4 regions of the Stappia indica genome follow, and region 3 is predicted to be linked to each of the others. Evidence: riboswitches for the same ligand, from Rfam matches in the RefSeq annotation. Region 3 holds a riboswitch; each other region holds the start of a gene.
The links. Region 3 has a riboswitch for cobalamin ahead of GH266_RS19655 (TonB-dependent receptor plug domain-containing protein). Riboswitches for the same ligand answer to the same signal wherever they lie in the genome.

Region 1 (4,462 bases), 860 kb from region 3:
TGCCGAGCCCGGCCCCAACCAGCAGCGCCAGCAGCGCCCGCGGCAGGCGCAGGTCCATGACGATGCGCGCCGTCGGCCCGTCGCCGCCGGCCAGCGCGTCGATCACCGCGCGCACCGGCAGCGGCGTCGAGCCGATGGCAACGGCGGCCACCAGCAGCGCGATGACCGCGAGCAGGCTTACCGTCAGGACCAGCGCCAGCCGCATGGCTCAGAACGCCTCCGGATGCATCGCTCGGGCGAGCCGCTCGATGCCCTCGATGTTCGCCGGTCCCGGCGTCAGTTCCTCATAGCGCAGAGGCAGATAGCGGGCGTTCTTCACAGCTTCGGTCTGGCTCATCACCGGATGGGCTTCCAGGAAGGCGCGCAGCTTGTCCGCCCCGCCGCCGTCCTGGTAGTCGAGCAGGATGATGAACTGCGGGTCGGCCGCCGCCACCGCCTCCCACGAGGTGGTGCCCCAGCTGGTCTCCATTTCGGCGGTGACGTTGCGCCCGCCGGCCGCCTCGATCATTGCCGTCGGCATGGCGAAGCGCCCGGCGGTGAAGGGCTTGTCCTCGCCGGAATCGTAGAGGAACACCTTCATCTCGCGGTTCTCGCCGATGCGCGCGGCGAGCTCCGCCATCCGCGCTTTCCAGCCGTCCACCAGCGCCTGCGCCTCGGTCTCCTTGCCGAAGATCGTGCCGAGCCGCAGCATGTCGCCATAGAGCAGGTCGAGCGAGGCTTTGGGCCGCGCCTTGTCCAGATGGACGCAGCTTTCGGTGAGGATCAGCGTCTTGATGCCGTGCGGCGCCAGCGTGTCGGGGGTAACGTCGCCGCCCGGCTTCATGCCGTAATACCAGCCGGCGAAGAACAGATCCGGATCGGCGGCAACGAGATTTTCCAGCGTCGGATATTTCGGCGCGATCTCGGGGATGTCGCCGCGCTTGCGGTCGAACGCCTCGCTGGTCTTGTACCAGCCGCTGATGCCGCTGACGCCGACCATGCGGTCCTGCAGGCCGAGCGCGAAGGCCATCTCGCTCATGTTGATGTCCTGCACCACGATGCGTTCGGGCGCCGCCTCGAAGGTCAGCGGCGTCCCGCAATTGTCGACGGTGACGGGAAAGGCGAGGGCCGGCGCGGCGAAGGCCATCGCGGCGGCGAACAGGGACAGGCGCTTGAGGCCGGAACGGGTCATGGGGGACAGACTCCTGGTGAGGATGAAAAACCGTGAAAACTCTGGAAAAAGGTGAGGGCGCGGCTCAGCCGCGCGTTGCCACCGCACGCAGATGCGGAGCACCGGGTGCGGCTGGTCGGGGTGCCTCTCCCGGCAGGGTTGCGGCGCCGAACCGCCCTTCGATCGGGATGTCCAGCACGCTGATCTGGCGGGCCTCGACCGGATGCTGCATCCGGTGCATGTCGACGCTGAAGACCGCGCGCACCCGCTCGCTCGACAGCACCTCGACCGGGTGGCCGTGGGCGACCAGCCGTCCGTCCTGGATCAGCGCCACATGGCTGGCGAAGGCTTCGATCAGGGTGAGGTCGTGCAGGGCCGCCACCACGGTGATGCCGAGGCCGGAGACGAGGCTGAGCAGCTCGCCGCGCGCCAGCGGATCGAGATGGTTGGTCGGCTCGTCCAGCACCAGGATGCGCGGGCGCTGGCAGACGGCGCGGGCGATCTTCGCCCGCTGGCGTTCGCCGCCGGAGATCTCGCCCATGCGCCGGCCGGCAAACCGCGTCAGGTCGGCCAGCGCCAGCGCCTCGTCGGTCGCCCTGGTGCTCGCCTCGCGCCCGCCGGTGCGGTGATGCGGCAGCTGGCCGAGCGAGACATATTGCGAGACGGTCAGCCGGTCGCAGCTTTCCTCGCTCTGGCCGACATAGGCGATGATGCGGGCGCGCTCGGTGATAGGCACGTCGCGATACGGCTTGCCGCCGAGCCGCATCTCGCCGCCGGTCGGTTCGCTCAGCCCGGCGATCAGCCGGATCAGCGTCGACTTGCCGGCACCATTGGGCCCGGCGACGACGAGGATCTCGCCGTCATGCACATGCAGCGTCAGGTCGGAGAGGAGCGCATCCGCGCCGCGCGGCCGGTAGCCGACCTTTTGCAGCTCCAGCACCACCGGGGTTCCGCTGTGATGGCTCATGCGCTGTCCCTCCGCCCCGGCACTCCGGGGGCGAAAGCGGGCAGGGCGGGCATGCGCGCCAGCGTCTTGCCCTTCAGCCCGTCCGGGCGCTGCAGCGAGGAGCACCAGCCGTCCTCGAGCTCGGCATATTGCCGGGCGAAGGCGACAAGCGTCTCCACGTCGCGCGCCGGCTCGATGTCGCCAAAGAGATAGCTCGCCTTGCACTCGGCCTGATAGGCGACCGTGCAGGGGCGCGAGCAGCCGGCCATGCAGGCCGCGCCCTCAACGCTCACATGCGCCAGACCGTTTTCGGCAAGCGCCGCGTTCAGGGTCTCGATGAGGTCCGCACCCGGGCGCGCGCGCGTTTCCGGGTCCCGGCAGGTGGTGCATACGGTGATGCAGTGCCGGCGCATTTCAGGCGCTGCCTCCATGCGGCGTTCGCCGAGCGCGAGATCATGCGCCATGGCGCTGCCCCGCGCGTTCGGCCGCAAGGTTCGGCAGGCTGCGGACAAAGACCCTGGATGGGCGGAAGATGGAATCGTTGCGTGTCATGGCTACCTTCCCGGAACACCCCGTCCGGTCGTCGTTGCGGGAGATGGCAGGTCTCCTGGCTCGCGGGTCCGGCCCGGCCGCGCCTTCCCGCCCGGCTTCGGGCAGTGGCATCGTGCGGCTGGGCCTGGGCCATTCGTCCGGTAAAGGACGTCGGCCCCGGCCGCTTACAGTTGCGGGGGCAGCCACGGTCTCGGCCCCTGATGGGTACGCCTCACCGTGTTCCCTTTTCATGCCTCTGGCGGTTCGGCCGTCGGCAACCATCGCCGCCAAACTGGCAGATGACGGGGACCGCTTCAAGGCCAATCACCCAAAGCCATCGTCGCTGGTTCAGGTCGTGGACTCATAATTGTGCCGGAAACGGCGTCCGGTCGGGCAAAGATATGCCAGGAGGATCGCGAGGGCCGGGGCAGGTCCCCCGGCCGAGCGGTCCGACGCCGCAGATCGCAGCTCGACCGACGCCCTTCGGGTATGCCGGAACCCGCCGGCAACAGCGTCGCAAACCCTTGAAAACCTGATGGTTTCCTGCGGTCTTGCTTCTTGTATCCGATCGGGTTCGGGCATACCGTTTCTCGTCAGAATTATGAGTTCACGACCTAGGCCGCCGCGCTGCCCCAGGCGGGGAAGGGGTCGTCGAGCCCGGTCCAGCGCTCCGGATGGAAGCCGGTGTCGGCGACCAGTGCCGCGTCGAGCTCGGCCCGGATCGCCGCTTCATCCATGCCGGCGGTGCCGATGAAGACGATCTCCTGCCGCCGGTCGCCCCACACGGGATGCATGTAGGGCTCCATCGCCCGCCGCCAGTCGGGCGACTCGGGCCAGTGCTGGCGCGGCACCGCCGACCACCACAATCCGCGCTTTTCGGTGGTGACGAAGGCGCCGGCCTGGCTGATCTCGCCGACGAACTGCGGCCGCGTCGCCAGCCAGAAGAAGCCCTTGGCGCGGATCACCCCCGGCCAGCTCTTGTGCACGAAGCGGCTCAGCGCGCGCGGGGCGAAGGGCCGGCGCGCCCGGTAGACGAAGGAGCGGATGCCGTATTCCTCCGTTTCCGGCACATGGTCGGCAAAGCCGTTCAGCTCCTTGAACCACAGCGGATGTTCATGCGCCTTTTCGAAGTCGAAACGGCCGGTGCCCAGCACGTCGCGCAAGGGGACCGCCGAGCGGTCGGTTTCCATCACCACCGCGTCCGGGTTCAGACCGCGCACGATCTGGCGCGCGGCTGCAAGGTCCTGCGGGCGGGCATCGCTCACCTTGTTGAGGATGATCGTGTCGGCGAACTCGATCTGGTCGACGAGCAGGTCGACCAGCGTGCGCTCGTCCTCCTCGCCGAGCGATTCTCCCCGCTCTGTGAGGAAGTCGGTGGAGCCGTAGTCCTTCAGGAGGCTTGCCGCATCCACCACCGTCACCATCGAGTCGAGCCGCGCCACGTCGCTCAGGCTCTCGCCCTCCTCGTCACGGAACTCGAAGGTCGAGGCGACCGGCAGCGGCTCGGAAATGCCGGTGGATTCGATCACCAGGTGGTCGAAGCGGCCTTCTGTCGCCAGCGCCTGCACCTCGCGCAACAGGTCCTCGCGCAGCGTGCAGCAGATGCAGCCATTGGTCATCTCCACCAGCCGCTCCTGGGTTCGCGAGACGTTGCCGCCGCCCTCGCGCACCAGGCTGGCATCGATGTTCACCTCGCTCATGTCGTTGACGATGACGGCGACCCGCAGCCCCTCGCGATTGTTGAGGATGTGGTTGAGCAGGGTCGTCTTGCCGGCGCCCAGAAAGCCGGACAGGACGGTGACGGGGAGGCGATTGTCCATCGCGAAAACTCCTGG
Region 2 (4,462 bases), 600 kb from region 3:
CATTCGAGGTCACAGACTGCGGGCGTTCCGTCCCGCGTTAAGACCTGGAGACAGTCATGTCCGCCACCACCCTCGATAGCCGGACCGGCGACACCCGGACCGGCGCGCAGGCCGACCGTTTCGACATGGCCGCAGCGCCGATGCGCGTCGGCGTCGTGACGCTTGCGGTGCGCGACGGCGCGCGCGTCGCCGCCTTCTATCGCGATGTGCTGGGCCTTGAAGACCTCGGCACGGACGGCGCCGATGCGCTGCTCGGCGCCGGCGGGGTGCCGCTGCTGCGCCTGCGCGGCGATGCCGGCCTCGAGATCGCGCCGCGCTCGGAAGCTGGGCTGTTCCACACGGCCTTCCTGCTGCCGACGCGCGCCGACCTTGGCCGCTGGCTCGCCTTCGCCGCCGCGCGCGGCCTGCGCCTGCAGGGCGCCTCCGACCACAAGGTGAGCGAGGCGGTCTATCTCGCCGACCCGGAAGGCAACGGCATCGAGATCTATGCCGACCGCGCTCCGTTCGCCTGGACCGATGCGTCCGGAGCCATCGTCATGTCGACGGACCCGCTGGATGCGCCCTCGCTGCTGGCCTCCGCGGGGGGCACGCAGTGGCAGGGCGCGCCGGCCGGCACCCTCGTCGGCCATGTGCACCTGCAGGTCGGGGCCACCGATACGGCCGACGCCTTCTATGCTGGGCTGCTCGGCTTCGACATCGCCGCGCGCTATCCCGGCGCAAGCTTCTACGGCTCGGGCGGCTATCACCACCAGCTGGCCGGCAACATCTGGAACAGCCGGGGCGCGGGACCGCGCAAAGCCGGCCGCACCGGCCTTGCCGAACTGGAGATCGTGCTGCGTGAGGCCGGCCGGGCCGGGGCCATCGCCGATGCGGCGCGCAAGGCGGGGTGGGAACTGGACGGGGAGGGGAGCGACGGCCTCGTCATCGCCGACCCCTGGAGCACGCGGCTGCGCCTGACCGCGGCCTGAGGCCGGGGCGAAGGAGGGCGGGGCCGCTCAGGCCTTGGCCTCCGCGGCCTCGATCTCTTCCAGAAGCGCACGCAGCAACCCGGCCAGCGCCTCGCGCTCAGTCGGGGCAAGGCTTGCGAGATACCGCGCCTCGTTCGCCATGTCCGCCCGGAACGCCTCTTCCGCCAGCGAGATCCCGGCCGGCGTCAGCACGACCTCGAGGCTGCGTCCGTCGCTCGCCGATTTCTCGCGCGCGACCAGCCCCGCCTTTTCCAGCCGCGCCAGCCGATGGGTCAGCCCGCCCGAGGAGATCATCAGCGTCGAATAGAGCTCCGTCGGCGTCAGCCGGTAGGGTGGGCCGGAGCGGCGCAAAGTCGAGATGACGTCGAACTCGCCGCGGTCGAGGCCGAAGCCCGCGAAGGTCTTCTCGATGCTGCCGCCGGCCAGCAGCGTCAGCCGCCGCGCGCGGCCGAGGATGGCCATCGGCTCGGTGTCGAGATCCGGCAGCTCCCGCGCCCACTGCGCCCTCAGCCTGTCCACATGATCCGCCATGGCATCTCCCGCTCTGCGTCACTGCCGCCGCTCGAAGGCGGCCGCACGGCTCAGTCTCTCGATATCAAGATATTTATCTTGACGCAAAGACAAATCTCCGGAAGTATCTTCACGTCAAGATAAATGGAGGAGAGATTGTCATGACAGTCGGTGCTCACGCCAATGTCGATGTGGCCGGACGGCCCGATATCTCGGTGCGCCGCCATCGGTCGCCGGCTCCGGGCGAAAGCCCGACGGTGCGTTTCGAGGGGAAGGATTACGGCTCGCCGGTTTCCATGTTCGTCACCGACAGCGCGCCGGGCACCGGGTCGCAGCTGCATGTCCATCCCTATCGCGAAACCTGGGTGGTGCGGAAAGGCGAGGCGGAGTTCCTGGTCGGCGGCGAGCGGCTGTGCGCCTCTGCCGGGGACATCGTCGTTGCGCCGGCCGATGTGCCGCACCGCTATCTCAATGTCGGAACCGGCCAGCTGGAGCTGGTCTGCATCCATCCGTCCGACACGATCCGCCAGCAGGATCTTTAGACAAAGGAAATCAGCCATGTCGTCGACCGACAGCAAGCCGCCGGTGAAGGGGCCGGCCTCCTACTTTCCCTCCATCGAGAAAAAATACGGCCGTCCCATCGCCGAATGGAAAGATCTGATCCGTTCGCAATCCGGCCTGAAACACATGGAACTGGTGGCCTGGCTGAAGGCGACGCACGGGCTCGGGCACGGCCACGCCAATGCGCTGGTCGCCCATACGCTCGCCGAGGAGACGTGAGGGCGGGCGCTGTCTTGCGCGTCCGGCCGAACCTGTCAGACTCGCGAAGGGTCTCGCGCCCCGAATGAGGGAACTTGGCCAGGCCGCGGCGCGTTGGCCTCGGAGGAGGGGCTCGGTCCCCGAATGTGATTTTTCGCGAAATGTCGAGGCAAAGCTCATGGATGCGTCCACCCTGCCGGCTCTTTTCGGGTTTCTGGCAGCCTGTTTTCTCGCCGCCCTGACCGGGGCGCTGTTCCGCCCCGGCGAGTGGTACGAGCAGCTGAAGAAGCCGTCCTGGCGACCGCCCAACAAGCTGTTCGCGCCGGTCTGGACGGTGCTCTACGTGATGATCGCGGTGTCCGGCTGGCTGGTCTGGCGCGAGGCGGGCTTTGCAGGTGCCGCCCTGCCGTTCACCGTCTACGGCATCCAGCTGGTGCTCAACGGCATCTGGACGCCGCTGTTCTTCGGCCTGCACCGCCCGGACCTCGGCATGATCGACATCGTGCTGGTGTGGCTGTCGATTGTCGCGACGATTCTACTGTTCTGGCCGTTGCACATGCTCGCAGCGCTGCTGCTCGTGCCCTATCTCGCCTGGGTCACCTTCGCCGCCGCGCTGAACTTCTCGATCTGGCAGCTGAACCGGGAGGGGTGAGGGCAACGCAAATCACCGCGCGGCGCGATGCGTCGTGCGGTGGCAGCAGATCGGATATTTGGAAGAATTGGAGAAGGAGTGGCTCCCCGGGCCGGATTCGAACCAGCGACCAAGCGGTTAACAGCCGCTTGCTCTACCACTGAGCTACCGGGGATCACAAGTCACGCGGGGCAGCTGCACCGCGTCGGTGGCAGGCGTATAGCAAACTGCGCCGCCGCTTGCCAAGCCCTTTGTCGCAAAACTTTTCCACAGTCGGAGCGCGCCGCGGGTATCGGGGCTTTTTCGCCTGCGTCGGCAAATGCTCCGCAGCGGAAGGCATGCAAGGCCTTTCCGCCTCGCTGCTGGACGCGGGCCCCTTCGGCAGGCTATGAGTCGTCATCCTCCGGTCCTTTCTGACGGACGAAGTCCGATGAAAGGGGAAAGTCGGAATGCGGTGGGGGAGGACCCAAATCGGGCTCCCGAATCCGCAGCTGCCCCCGCAACTGTGAGCGGCGAGCCTTCCTGCGTGAACCACTGGGCCTTTCGGTCCGGGAAGGGCAGGGCGAGGCATTGACCCGCGAGCCAGGAGACGAGCCGGATCATCCGGACCCTTTCTCAAGGGCCCGGCCCGAAACGTCACGCGCCGTCGGGTGGACGGCAGGAGGCCAGAATGTTCCCGTTGAAGGGCGCCCGCCGCTTCAGCTCTCCCGGCATATCCAGCCGCGGGGAGACCTGCGCGTGAGCGATGCTCCCGCATCCGGTTCTGTACAGGTCACGGCCCGCACCGTGCTGGTGACGGGCGGCGCACGCTCGGGCAAGAGCCTTTATGCCGAAGGGCTGGTGAACGCGTCGCAGCGCGAGCGCGTCTATGTCGCCACCTGCACGCCCTTCGACGACGAGATGCACCAGCGCATCGACCGCCACCGCGACCAGCGGGGCGAGGGCTGGCGCACCATCGAGGAGCCGCGCGATCTGACCGGCGTCATCGCCGCCGAAAGCACGGAGGGGCGCGCCATCCTCGTCGATTGCCTGACGCTGTGGCTCAGCAACCTCATATTCGCCGAGGCCGATCCGGAAGCGGAAACGGCCCGGCTCGCCGGGGCGCTGCGTGCCGCGCCCGGCCCCGTCGTTCTCGTCACCAACGAGGTCGGCTCGGGCATCGTGCCCGACAACGCGCTCGCCCGCCGCTTTCGCGACGAGCAGGGTCGCCTCAATCGCCGCATCGCGGAACTCGCCGATGTAGCGGTGCTTGTCGCCGCCGGCCTGCCGCTCGTTCTCAAGCCATCCCACCTCCAGCCGGAGATCCGTCTATGACCGCTTCCACGCCCCGCACTGCCGGCAAGATCCCGGCCACCATCGTCACCGGCTTCCTGGGGGCCGGCAAGACGACCCTGCTCTCCAACCTGCTGCGCGAGGCGAAGGGCAAGCGCATCGCCCTCATCGTCAACGAGTTCGGCGACATGGGCTTCGACGGCTCTCTGGTTGACGGCTGCGCCGATCCGGACTGCGCCGCGGAAGAGGTGGTGGAACTGACCAACGGCTGCATCTGCTGCACCGTCGCCGACGATTTCCTCCCCACCATGGAAATGCTGAT
Region 3 (4,462 bases):
ATCGGCAGGAACATGCCCATCGGCATGGACAGGTGGTCGTGCGAGATCACCCGCGTGTCGGGCGTGCGGCCGTCGACGGCATAGGTGACGCGGCTGCTCAAGGTGGCGACCGTCTCCGGCACGTCCTCGCGGAAGACGATGGTGGCCGCCTCGATCTTGCGCTTGAGGATCGGCACGAGAGGGTCCTCGCGGCCGCGGCGGCGGTCGCGCATCACCTCGAGAATGGTGAAGTCCTTGGTGGTCAGGATGCAGGTGTCGATGGACATCGCAGGTCTCCAGCGCTCCGTCCGCGGAGCGGCAAAGGTGAAACGGATCGGAGTTCCCCTGGCCGCGTTCAGTCGCGGCACAGGGGTTAGGATCCTGCGATGAGACACCCTCCGAAAATCGCCAGCCGGTCGCGCGGCTTCGGCTCGGTGGTCGGTGCGGTGGCGGCAGTCATGCCGGCCGGGCCTCGGCCCCGGCCGGGACGGGGAGCTCGACGCTCTCCACGGTCAGCCGGTGGGTGCGCCCGTCCAGCGAGGTCCAGTCGATGGACTGGCCGGCGGACAGGCCGATCAAGGCGGCGCCGATCGGGGTGAGGACGGAGATCTTGCCCTCGGCGATATTGGCATCGCCCGGGAAGACCAGCGTCACGGTGCGGTCCTCGCCGGCATCGGTGGTGAAACGCAGCCGCGATCCCATGCGCACGACATCGGCGGAAATGCGCCGGTCGTCGACGACGCGGGCGCGGTCGAGCTCGCTCGCCAGCTGATCCGCGACAGCGGGATTGCGGGTGGAAATGGAGTCGGCAAGCCCGGACAGCCGCTCGTGGTCCGAGCGGGTCACGGTGATGGCGGGCTTGCGCTTCTTCTGGGTGGCTGGAGCCATTCTCGGCATCCTTGCAATGTTGTAAGGCCGCCGACGCACGAGAGCGCGCGTCGAGCGGTCATGATCTGTTGTGGGAAGTTGTTCGCCGCCTGTGTGGCCTGCTGTCTGCCCGTGAGGGGACGAGCCGGCCTGTGCCCCGCGGCCGGGGCGCGACGCGACCTAGCCGGGGGTCAGTGTCCCGCGATGGGGCACACCCTGAAAATGGAAAGCAGGCGCGGAGCGGTCGTGTACATCCCCCGAAGGTCGGTGCTTGCGGGGAGAAAGTCAAGTCGTGGCTTTGCGGGATGCCGGACAAGGGGTGGATTCGCCTGCTCAGGCGAGCGCGCCTCGCGCCCCGCCGCGCCGGGAAGTCATCTAACGCAGCGTCCGGCTGCACCTGCATTCAGGACATTGACAGGAGATTGACTCTGGCGCGCGAAACCGCTCTCATTCGAGGCGACAGAGGTTCCGGACATGTCCGGATGAAAAGGGAACACGGTGAGGCGTACCCAACAGGGACCGAAACCGTGGCTGCCCCCGCAACTGTGAACGGAGAGTGGACGTTCGAAGGCCACTGATCCTGCCGGCAAAGGCAGGGTTGGGAAGGTGAATGTCCGCGATGACCCGTGAGCCAGGAGACCTGCCCCTGTCGGTCACCCGACCTTCGATACGGGGTGTGTCGAGGCGCGGCTTTCCGTTGAGGTGACACCCGAAAACCGCCTGCGCCCGCAGGCCGCTTCCTTGCGTCTTCGCGCGGGGGGGCGCGCCCGCGTTCGCCGGCTCGTGCCGTATCGCGACGGAGCGCCGAGGGGCGTTTCGGCGCACGTCAGGGGTGTGTCTGGATGAGTTCGATTTTGCGTGGCGCCTTGCGCGCCGGGCCGTTGGCTGCCGTGGTTGGGGCCGGAATGGGAGCTGTCGTGGGTGCGGCGCCGGGCGATGCCCGTGCCCAGGGCTTTGAAGAGGAACCGACGCAGCTTCGCCGGATCGTCGTGTCGGCCGGGCGCACGCCGGTCGCCGCCGAGGCCGTGGGCCGGGCGCATACGGTGATCACCGGTGAGGAGCTGGAGACGACGCAGACGCGCTATGTCGCCGATGCGCTGCGCAAGGTGCCGGGCCTTGCCGTGTCTCGCACCGGCGGCAATGGCGGCATGACGCAGATCCGCATCCGCGGCTCGGAAGCCAACCATGTGCTGGTGCTGATCGACGGCGTCGAGGTGGCGGCGACCTCCAGCGGCGAGTTCGACTTCGGCGGGCTGCAGGTCGCCGATATCGACCGGATCGAGGTGCTGCGCGGCCCGCAAAGCGCCATCTACGGCTCCAATGCCAGCTCCGGCGTGATCGCCATCACCACCAAGGGCGGCATCCGCAACGACCTGGAAATCACCGGCCGGACCGAGCTGGGCACCGACAAGACGGTGGCCGGGCATGTGGGCGTGCGCGGCGGCGGCGAGAGATACGACATCGCGGTCTCCGGCGCCTGGCGCCAGAACGAAGGTTTCAACATCTCGCAGTTCGGCTCGGAAAAGGACGGCGACCGCAACGCCACGCTGAACGGCCGCTTCAACTGGGACATCACCGACGCCCTGAGCCTCGACCTCAGCGCCCGCTATGTCGACCGCAAGTCGGACACGGACGACCAGGACTCCGCCTGGCCGCCGACGCCGACCGAAGGCCTCGTCATCGACACGCCCGGCCACAACGCGACGAAGGAGTTCTACACCGGCGTCGGCCTGTCCTGGTCGCTGTTCGACGACCGCCTGGTGCAGAAGGCGCGCGCCGAATACACCGGCCTGGAGCGCCGCGGCCTCAACGGCGGCAGCATGAACGGCAATGACGACCGCCGGCTGCACCTGAGCTATCAGGCGACGGTGACGGCGGCGACGCCGGACTTCCTCGATGCCGAGCACAGCCTGACGGGTGCCATCGAATGGGAGCGCGAGCACTACAAGAACGCGTTTCCCGCCTTCGATCCCTCGCAGATCCCCGGCAAGCAGCGCGACCTGACCAGCTATGTCGCCGAGTATCGCGGCGAGTTCCTCGACGCCCTGTTCTTCAGTGCGGGCCTGCGCTACGACCGCAACGACCAGTTCAAGGACACGCTGACCTACAGCGCCAGCGCCGCCTATCAGCTGCACGAGACCGGCACGCGGTTCCACGCCTCCGTCGGCACCGGCGTCACCAACCCGACCTTTTCCGAGCAGTTCGGCTTCATCCCGGCGACCTTCACCGGCAACCCGAACCTGCAGCCGGAGAAGAACTTCGCCTGGGACATCGGCATCGAGCAACGGTTCTGGGACGGGCGGGCGGTCGCCGACGTGACCTATTTCAACGAGCGGCTGGAAGACGAGATCTGGACGCCGTGGGTGCCGGGCGTCGGCTCCTCGCCGGCCAACATGGCGGGCATCAGCCGGCGCCAGGGCATCGAGGTGTCGCTTGGCGTCGAGCTGCTGGCCGACCTCTACGCCAAGGGCACCTACACCTATCTCGATGCGACCGAGCCCACAGGCCTGCAGGAGGTGCGAAGGCCCAAGCACTCGGCCTCGCTCAGCCTGACCTATGCCTTCCATGACGGGCGCGGCAACCTCTTCCTCGACACGATCTTCAACGGCCGGATGAAGGACAGCGAGTTCATCAGCGCAACGCCGCAGACCCGGGTGACGCTGTCCGAGTATTTCCTCGTCAATGTCGGTGCCGACTACAAGGTCTCCGACAATTTCACGCTCTACGGCCGGGTCGAGAACCTGCTCGATCAGCAGTACCAGGAAGTCTACAGCTACAACTCACAAGGATTGACCGCCTATGCGGGCATCAAGGCAAGCTTCTGACGCGAAGCGGGCGGCGGCGAGGGGTGTCCTCGCCGCCCTGCTGGCGCTGTCGTTTCCGGCCCCTGCCGCTCTGGCGGCAGGCGATGCGCCCCGGCGCGTCGTCTCGATGAACCTGTGCACCGACCAGATCGCCATGCTGGTGGCAGCGCCCGGCCAGCTGGTCTCGGTGTCCTATCTGGCGGCGAGGCCCGATGTCTCCCTGATGAGCGGGCAGACGGCCGGGCTCGCCCTCAATCACGGGCTGGCGGAGGAGATCCTGCGCCTCGACCCCGACCTGGTGATTGCCGGGACCTATACGCGGCGGGCGACGGTCAACCTGCTGCGGCGCCTGGGGCGCCGGGTGGAGGAGTTTGCTCCGGCGAACAGTTTTGCCGACATTCGCGAAAATGTCCGACGGATGGGCGATCTTCTCGGCCGCAAGGCACAGGCCGCGCGGCTGATCGCCGCCTTCGATGCGGAGGCGGGCGCCCTTGCCGCCGCACCGCCGGACGAAGATGCTCCGGTGCTCGGCTCCTTCGGCGCCAACAGCTACACCACCGGCGGCGGCACGCTGGAAAACGAGATCGTCGGCGCGGCGGGCCTGCGCCATCTCGGCGAGGAACTGGAGATCACCGGGACGACGCGGTTGCCGCTGGAGGCATTGGTGCTGGCCGACCCGGACTATGTGCTGCTGTGGGAGCGCTCGCTCGGCGATCCTTCGCGCGCAGCGGAAATCCTGCGCCATCCGGTGCTGGATGCGCGCTTCGGCGGCGAGCGGCGGGTTTCCGCCGACAGCCGCGCCTGGATCTGCG
Region 4 (4,462 bases), 800 kb from region 3:
CGAGGGCGAAGCCGGCGCCGTAGGCGAACTGGGTTGCCGCGCCGATCTCGCCGCCATGGGCATGGCCGTGGAACAGGGCGAAGGCGGCGACGACGGCGGCCGAGCCGGCAACCGGCAGCCGGACGGCCAGCGCCACGAGCAGGCCGAGCGCCACGACCGAGGCGAGGATCGCCGGCTCGACGAAGGGCAGGGAGACGCCGGCAAGCGCGAGGGCGAAGCCGAGCAGCATGGTGCCGACGAAGGCGGCCGGCACGAGGGCGACAGCGCGGCCGCCGATCTGCCAGGCCCACAGGCCGACGGCGATCATCGCCAGGATGTGGTCGGCGCCGAACAGCGGGTGGCTGAAGCCGGCGGCGAAGGAGCCGTGCTCGCCGGGATTGAGATGGGCAAGGGCCGGCGTCGCGGTAAGCGCCAGGGCGGCGGAGGTCGCGGCGAAGGCGGCGGCGCGGGCGCGCCGGGAAAGGGTGAACCTCGTCATGCAGTCGATCCTTTTCTCAAGTCGATCAGGACGCCCCGGAATGGGTCGCGCCAGTGCTTCGGGTCCTGTCAGGCTTCTCTTTCTTTCAGGCTGTTTTTCAGGTCGCCGGTTCCAAGGTGTTGGAGGCGTGGCCCCGAAAGGAAACCGGCCGCAACGTGCGGCCGGCAAGGCGTGCCGTCAGGCGGCAGCGTGGTAGAGGCGCTGCTGGAAGACGAGGCCGGTGCGGGCCTTGTCGAACAGCTTGGCGCCGGCGAGCACGGCAAGGTCGACCACCGGCTCGACGATGATCACCGTCAGGTAGGCGAGGCCGAAGCTGCCGACATTGGCAAGGTTCTCGGCGCTGAAGCCGCCGCCATAGAGCGCCCAGAAGGCGACCCAGACGACGATGCCGCCCTGGTAGCTGGTCGACAAGGCCAGCGCCTGCTTGTAGCTGACGTCCTTGTAGGCGGTCTTCGCCGGGATGATGTTGCGCGCCAGCAGGCTCATGGCGAAGAGCGGCACGATCAGCGTCGTCAGGTTCATGCCGTATTGCGGCAGGTCGGCCGGCGCGAAGAACAGGCCCTGGGTGAGCAGGCCGAGCGCAAGGCCGATGCCGGCCGGACCGGCGCCCAAAATCAGATAGAGCGTCGAGCCGAGAATGACGTGGACCTCGGACACGCCGACCGGCTTGGTCGGCAGCACCTCGAAGAAACAGAAGACCAGCGCGGTCGCGATCACCGAGCGGACCACCAGGGCGGCAAAGCCCCCGTCGCGGCGTATCGTATCGATCGCCATCTTGCCGATCAGGCCGACGGAGGCGGCAGCGGTCGCCACGCTGAGAAGGATCTTGGCGCCGTCGACGACGCCGGGTTCGATATGCATGTTCAGCCTCCTTGGCGCACCCACCGTGCGCGGAGCTATGGGAAAGACGCGAGAAAGGCTCGCGCCGCGGCCGATGGCAGGTCTCCTGGCTCGCGGTTCATTGCGCCTGTCCACCTTCCCGGCTTGGGGCCAGTGGCATTCGGACAGCGCTCGCCGCTCACAGTTGCGGGGGCAGCCACGGATTCGGTCCCTGTTGGGTACGCCTCGCCGTGTTCCCTTTTCACCCGCGTCCGGCTTTGCCTCGCGGGTACCATCGATCTGCAATGCTAGAGGGCGGGGCGTCGGTGTGACAAGATCAATTTTCGTCCGATCCTGTTCGCAATACGGCGTTTCCCGCCGGGAAATCAGGCAGAGGCGGAAACCATCGGCATCCGCAGCGGGTGCTTGTGGCACTCGACCGTTCCCCGCGTCTTCCCGGACGAGGCCGAAGGCCGACGATCCGGGACCGGGGAGCCGGGGGCGCTTGCGGACGCGCTCGGGCATGGGGGCGGGCACCGTGCCTCTCCGGTTCCGGGTCGCGCTTCGCTTGCCCGGAATGACGCCAGGGGAGGTTGGAGCGAAGAACACCTGCCGGGGTTGCCAATGGTTCCCGGCTCTCCGGCTTCGCCTGCGGCCGGGATGACCTCGGAGGAGATGCAAGGTCATGCCTCCGCCGTCACCCCACCCACCCCACCGAGGTCACCCCGGGCAAGCGTAGCGCGACCCGGGGTCTATTGGTTTCCAGAGCGGACGTGAGGCGGGCGGCACTCGTTCCACCCTCCGCTGTCACGCCTGCGCAGGCAGGCGTCCAGTATCCGCCGGGGCTGATGGCAGCGCGAAGCTAGCCACCACCGGCGTTCCTGCGGCAGCGCTGAGGCCTCGCCCGAACCGTTCGGGGGTACTGGTTCCCGGTCTTCGGCTTCGCCGAAACCGGGACGACAGCCCTTGGGTGAGGCGGACGACGTGCTTTCCTCGCCGAGTTGCGAAAGATCGTCGTCGTCTTCACTGCCGGACTGAGAGACCACCTCAACGATCTGAGTTGATGACAGCCTGAGAAAGTGGCGCGGCCCTGGCTTCCCCTCTGCCGTCACCCCGGCCAAGCGAAGCGCGCGCCGGGGCCTATTGGCTGCCAGAGCGGTTGCGAGGACGCATCGGCGTGGGCGCATCCCCTTTTTGTGCGAGACCACGCGCAAGCCCCTCCGGCGTCTTCCCGGACGGCGCGCAAGCGCCGAGCCGGGACCGGGGAGCCGGGGGCGCTTGCGGACGCGCTCGGGCATGGGGGCGGGCACCGTGCCTCTCCGGTTCCGGCTCGCGCTTCGCTTGCCCGGAATGACGAGAGGAGAGGGAGGAGCGCGGGAGCCGGCGAAACGAAATGCAGGCCGGCGCAGTTCACCCCCCTCTGTCGGCTGTGCCGACATCTCCCCCTCAAGGGGGGAGAGGGGTGCGTGGGGCGGCGGAAAATCAGGCAGAACGACCCGCAGGCGGGCATGAAAAAGGGCGCGGCCCGTCAAGGCCGCGCCCGTTCCCCCTGTGCCCCGAGAAGCGAGGCGCTGTGCGTCAACGCTCCTCGGTCTGCAGACCCTTGAAGATCGCCACGCACATGAGCAGCAGCACGAGCGTGAAGGGAAGACCGGTCGAGATGACCATCGCCTGAAGCGAGCCCAGGCCGCCGCCGATCAGCAGCACGATGGCCACCAGCCCCTCGAAGGTGCACCAGAACACGCGCTGCGGCACCGGCGCGTCGACCTTGCCGCCGGCGGTGATCGTGTCGATCACCAGCGAGCCCGAGTCGGACGAGGTGACGAAGAACACGATGACCAGCACGATGGCGATGGTCGAGGTGATGGAGGCGAGCGGCAGGCCCTCGAGCATCGCGAAGAGCGACAGTTCCGGGCTGTAGCTGTCGATCACGTTGGCCTTGACCGCGCTGGTCGCCGGGTCGGAGAGGACCTGGTCGATGGCAACGCCGCCGAACACCGCCATCCACAGCACGCAGACGAGCGAGGGGATGATCAGCACGCAGGTGATGAACTCGCGCACCGTGCGGCCGCGGCTGACCCGGGCGATGAACATGCCGACGAAGGGCGACCAGGAGATCCACCACGCCCAGTAGAAGGCCGTCCAGCCCTGGCGGTAGTCGTCGTCGGTACGGCCGATCGGGTTCGACAGGCTGGGGAGGTCGGCGCCATAGGCCACGAGACCGGTGACGAAATCGCCGAGGATCGCGACCGTCGGGCCGGCGAACAGCACGAACAGCAGCAGCACCGCGGCGATCACCATGTTGATCTCCGACAGCACCTTGACGCCGCCGTCGAGCCCGCGCAGCACCGAGACCAGCGCGATGGAGGTGATGGCGACGATCAGGATCACCTGCACGGTGATCGTGTTCGGGATGCCGTAGATGTGCTCCAGGCCCGCATTGGCCTGCTGGGCGCCGAGGCCGAGCGAGGTGGCAAGGCCGAACAGCGTCGCGAACACGGCCAGCGTGTCGATGATATGGCCGGTCCAGCCCCACACGCGCTCGCCGAAGATCGGATAGAAGGCCGAGCGGATCGACAGCGGCAGGCCCTTGTTGAAGCTGAACAGCGCCAGCGCCAGCGCCACCACGGCGTAGATCGCCCAGGGGTGCAGGCCCCAGTGGTAGATGGTCGCCGCAAGGCCCATCTGCTTGGCCGCCTCGACGTTCTCCGGGATGATCGAGCCGTCGGCCGCAAACGGCGAGGGCACGCCGAGCGGCGACGAAATCGCCATGTGATAGACGGGCTCGAGCACGCCGAAGAACATCAGGCCGATGCCCATGCCGGCCGCGAACAGCATCGCGAACCAGCCGGTATAGCTGTAGTCGGGGCTCGCCTCCTTGCCGCCGAGCCGGACGCTGCCCCAGGGGCTGACGACCAGGAACAGGCAGAACAACACGAAGACGTTGGCCGCGCTCATGAAGAACCAGTCGAAGGTGCTGGTCAGCGCCGGCCGCAGCCAGCCGAAGAACGAGGCCGCCTGCTCGGGCGCCAGCAGCGCGTAGAGCACGAAGGCGACGATCGACAGGCCGGAAATCAGGAAGACAGGATTGTGGATGTCGAAGCCGAAGGGGCCGAGCTGCCCCTCCAGATTGTGCTGACCGATCTCGAAATCGGTGTCGATGAT

Region 1: linked by a shared signal. The riboswitch ahead of GH266_RS23100 (DUF1636 family protein) and the one ahead of GH266_RS19655 (TonB-dependent receptor plug domain-containing protein) in region 3 are both predicted to bind cobalamin.
Region 2: linked by a shared signal. The riboswitch ahead of cobU (bifunctional adenosylcobinamide kinase/adenosylcobinamide-phosphate guanylyltransferase) and the one ahead of GH266_RS19655 (TonB-dependent receptor plug domain-containing protein) in region 3 are both predicted to bind cobalamin.
Region 4: linked by a shared signal. The riboswitch ahead of GH266_RS22850 (energy-coupling factor ABC transporter permease) and the one ahead of GH266_RS19655 (TonB-dependent receptor plug domain-containing protein) in region 3 are both predicted to bind cobalamin.

Annotation. Positions count from the first base shown of each region.
Region 1 covers NZ_CP046908.1:5,085,704-5,090,165, forward strand. The annotation lists gene GH266_RS23085 (FecCD family ABC transporter permease) at 1-205, opposite strand, end outside; gene GH266_RS23090 (ABC transporter substrate-binding protein) at 209-1,171, opposite strand; gene GH266_RS23095 (ABC transporter ATP-binding protein) at 1,236-2,117, opposite strand; gene GH266_RS23100 (DUF1636 family protein) at 2,114-2,560, opposite strand; cobalamin riboswitch at 2,677-2,925, opposite strand; gene GH266_RS23105 (GTP-binding protein) at 3,242-4,447, opposite strand.
Region 2 covers NZ_CP046908.1:4,827,220-4,831,681, forward strand. The annotation lists gene GH266_RS22145 (VOC family protein) at 57-968, shown strand; gene GH266_RS22150 (MarR family winged helix-turn-helix transcriptional regulator) at 996-1,499, opposite strand; gene GH266_RS22155 (cupin domain-containing protein) at 1,640-2,020, shown strand; gene GH266_RS22160 (DUF4287 domain-containing protein) at 2,037-2,258, shown strand; gene GH266_RS22165 (TspO/MBR family protein) at 2,416-2,889, shown strand; tRNA gene GH266_RS22170 (tRNA-Asn) at 2,969-3,043, opposite strand; cobalamin riboswitch at 3,256-3,481, shown strand; gene cobU (bifunctional adenosylcobinamide kinase/adenosylcobinamide-phosphate guanylyltransferase) at 3,607-4,182, shown strand; gene cobW (cobalamin biosynthesis protein CobW) at 4,179-4,462, shown strand, end outside.
Region 3 covers NZ_CP046908.1:4,227,975-4,232,436, forward strand. The annotation lists gene GH266_RS19645 (GreA/GreB family elongation factor) at 1-266, opposite strand, end outside; gene rnk (nucleoside diphosphate kinase regulator) at 436-867, opposite strand; cobalamin riboswitch at 1,293-1,508, shown strand; gene GH266_RS19655 (TonB-dependent receptor plug domain-containing protein) at 1,764-3,671, shown strand; gene GH266_RS19660 (ABC transporter substrate-binding protein) at 3,646-4,462, shown strand, end outside.
Region 4 covers NZ_CP046908.1:5,026,725-5,031,186, forward strand. The annotation lists gene GH266_RS22845 (HupE/UreJ family protein) at 1-478, opposite strand, end outside; gene GH266_RS22850 (energy-coupling factor ABC transporter permease) at 656-1,339, opposite strand; cobalamin riboswitch at 1,398-1,609, opposite strand; gene GH266_RS22855 (BCCT family transporter) at 2,876-4,462, opposite strand, start outside.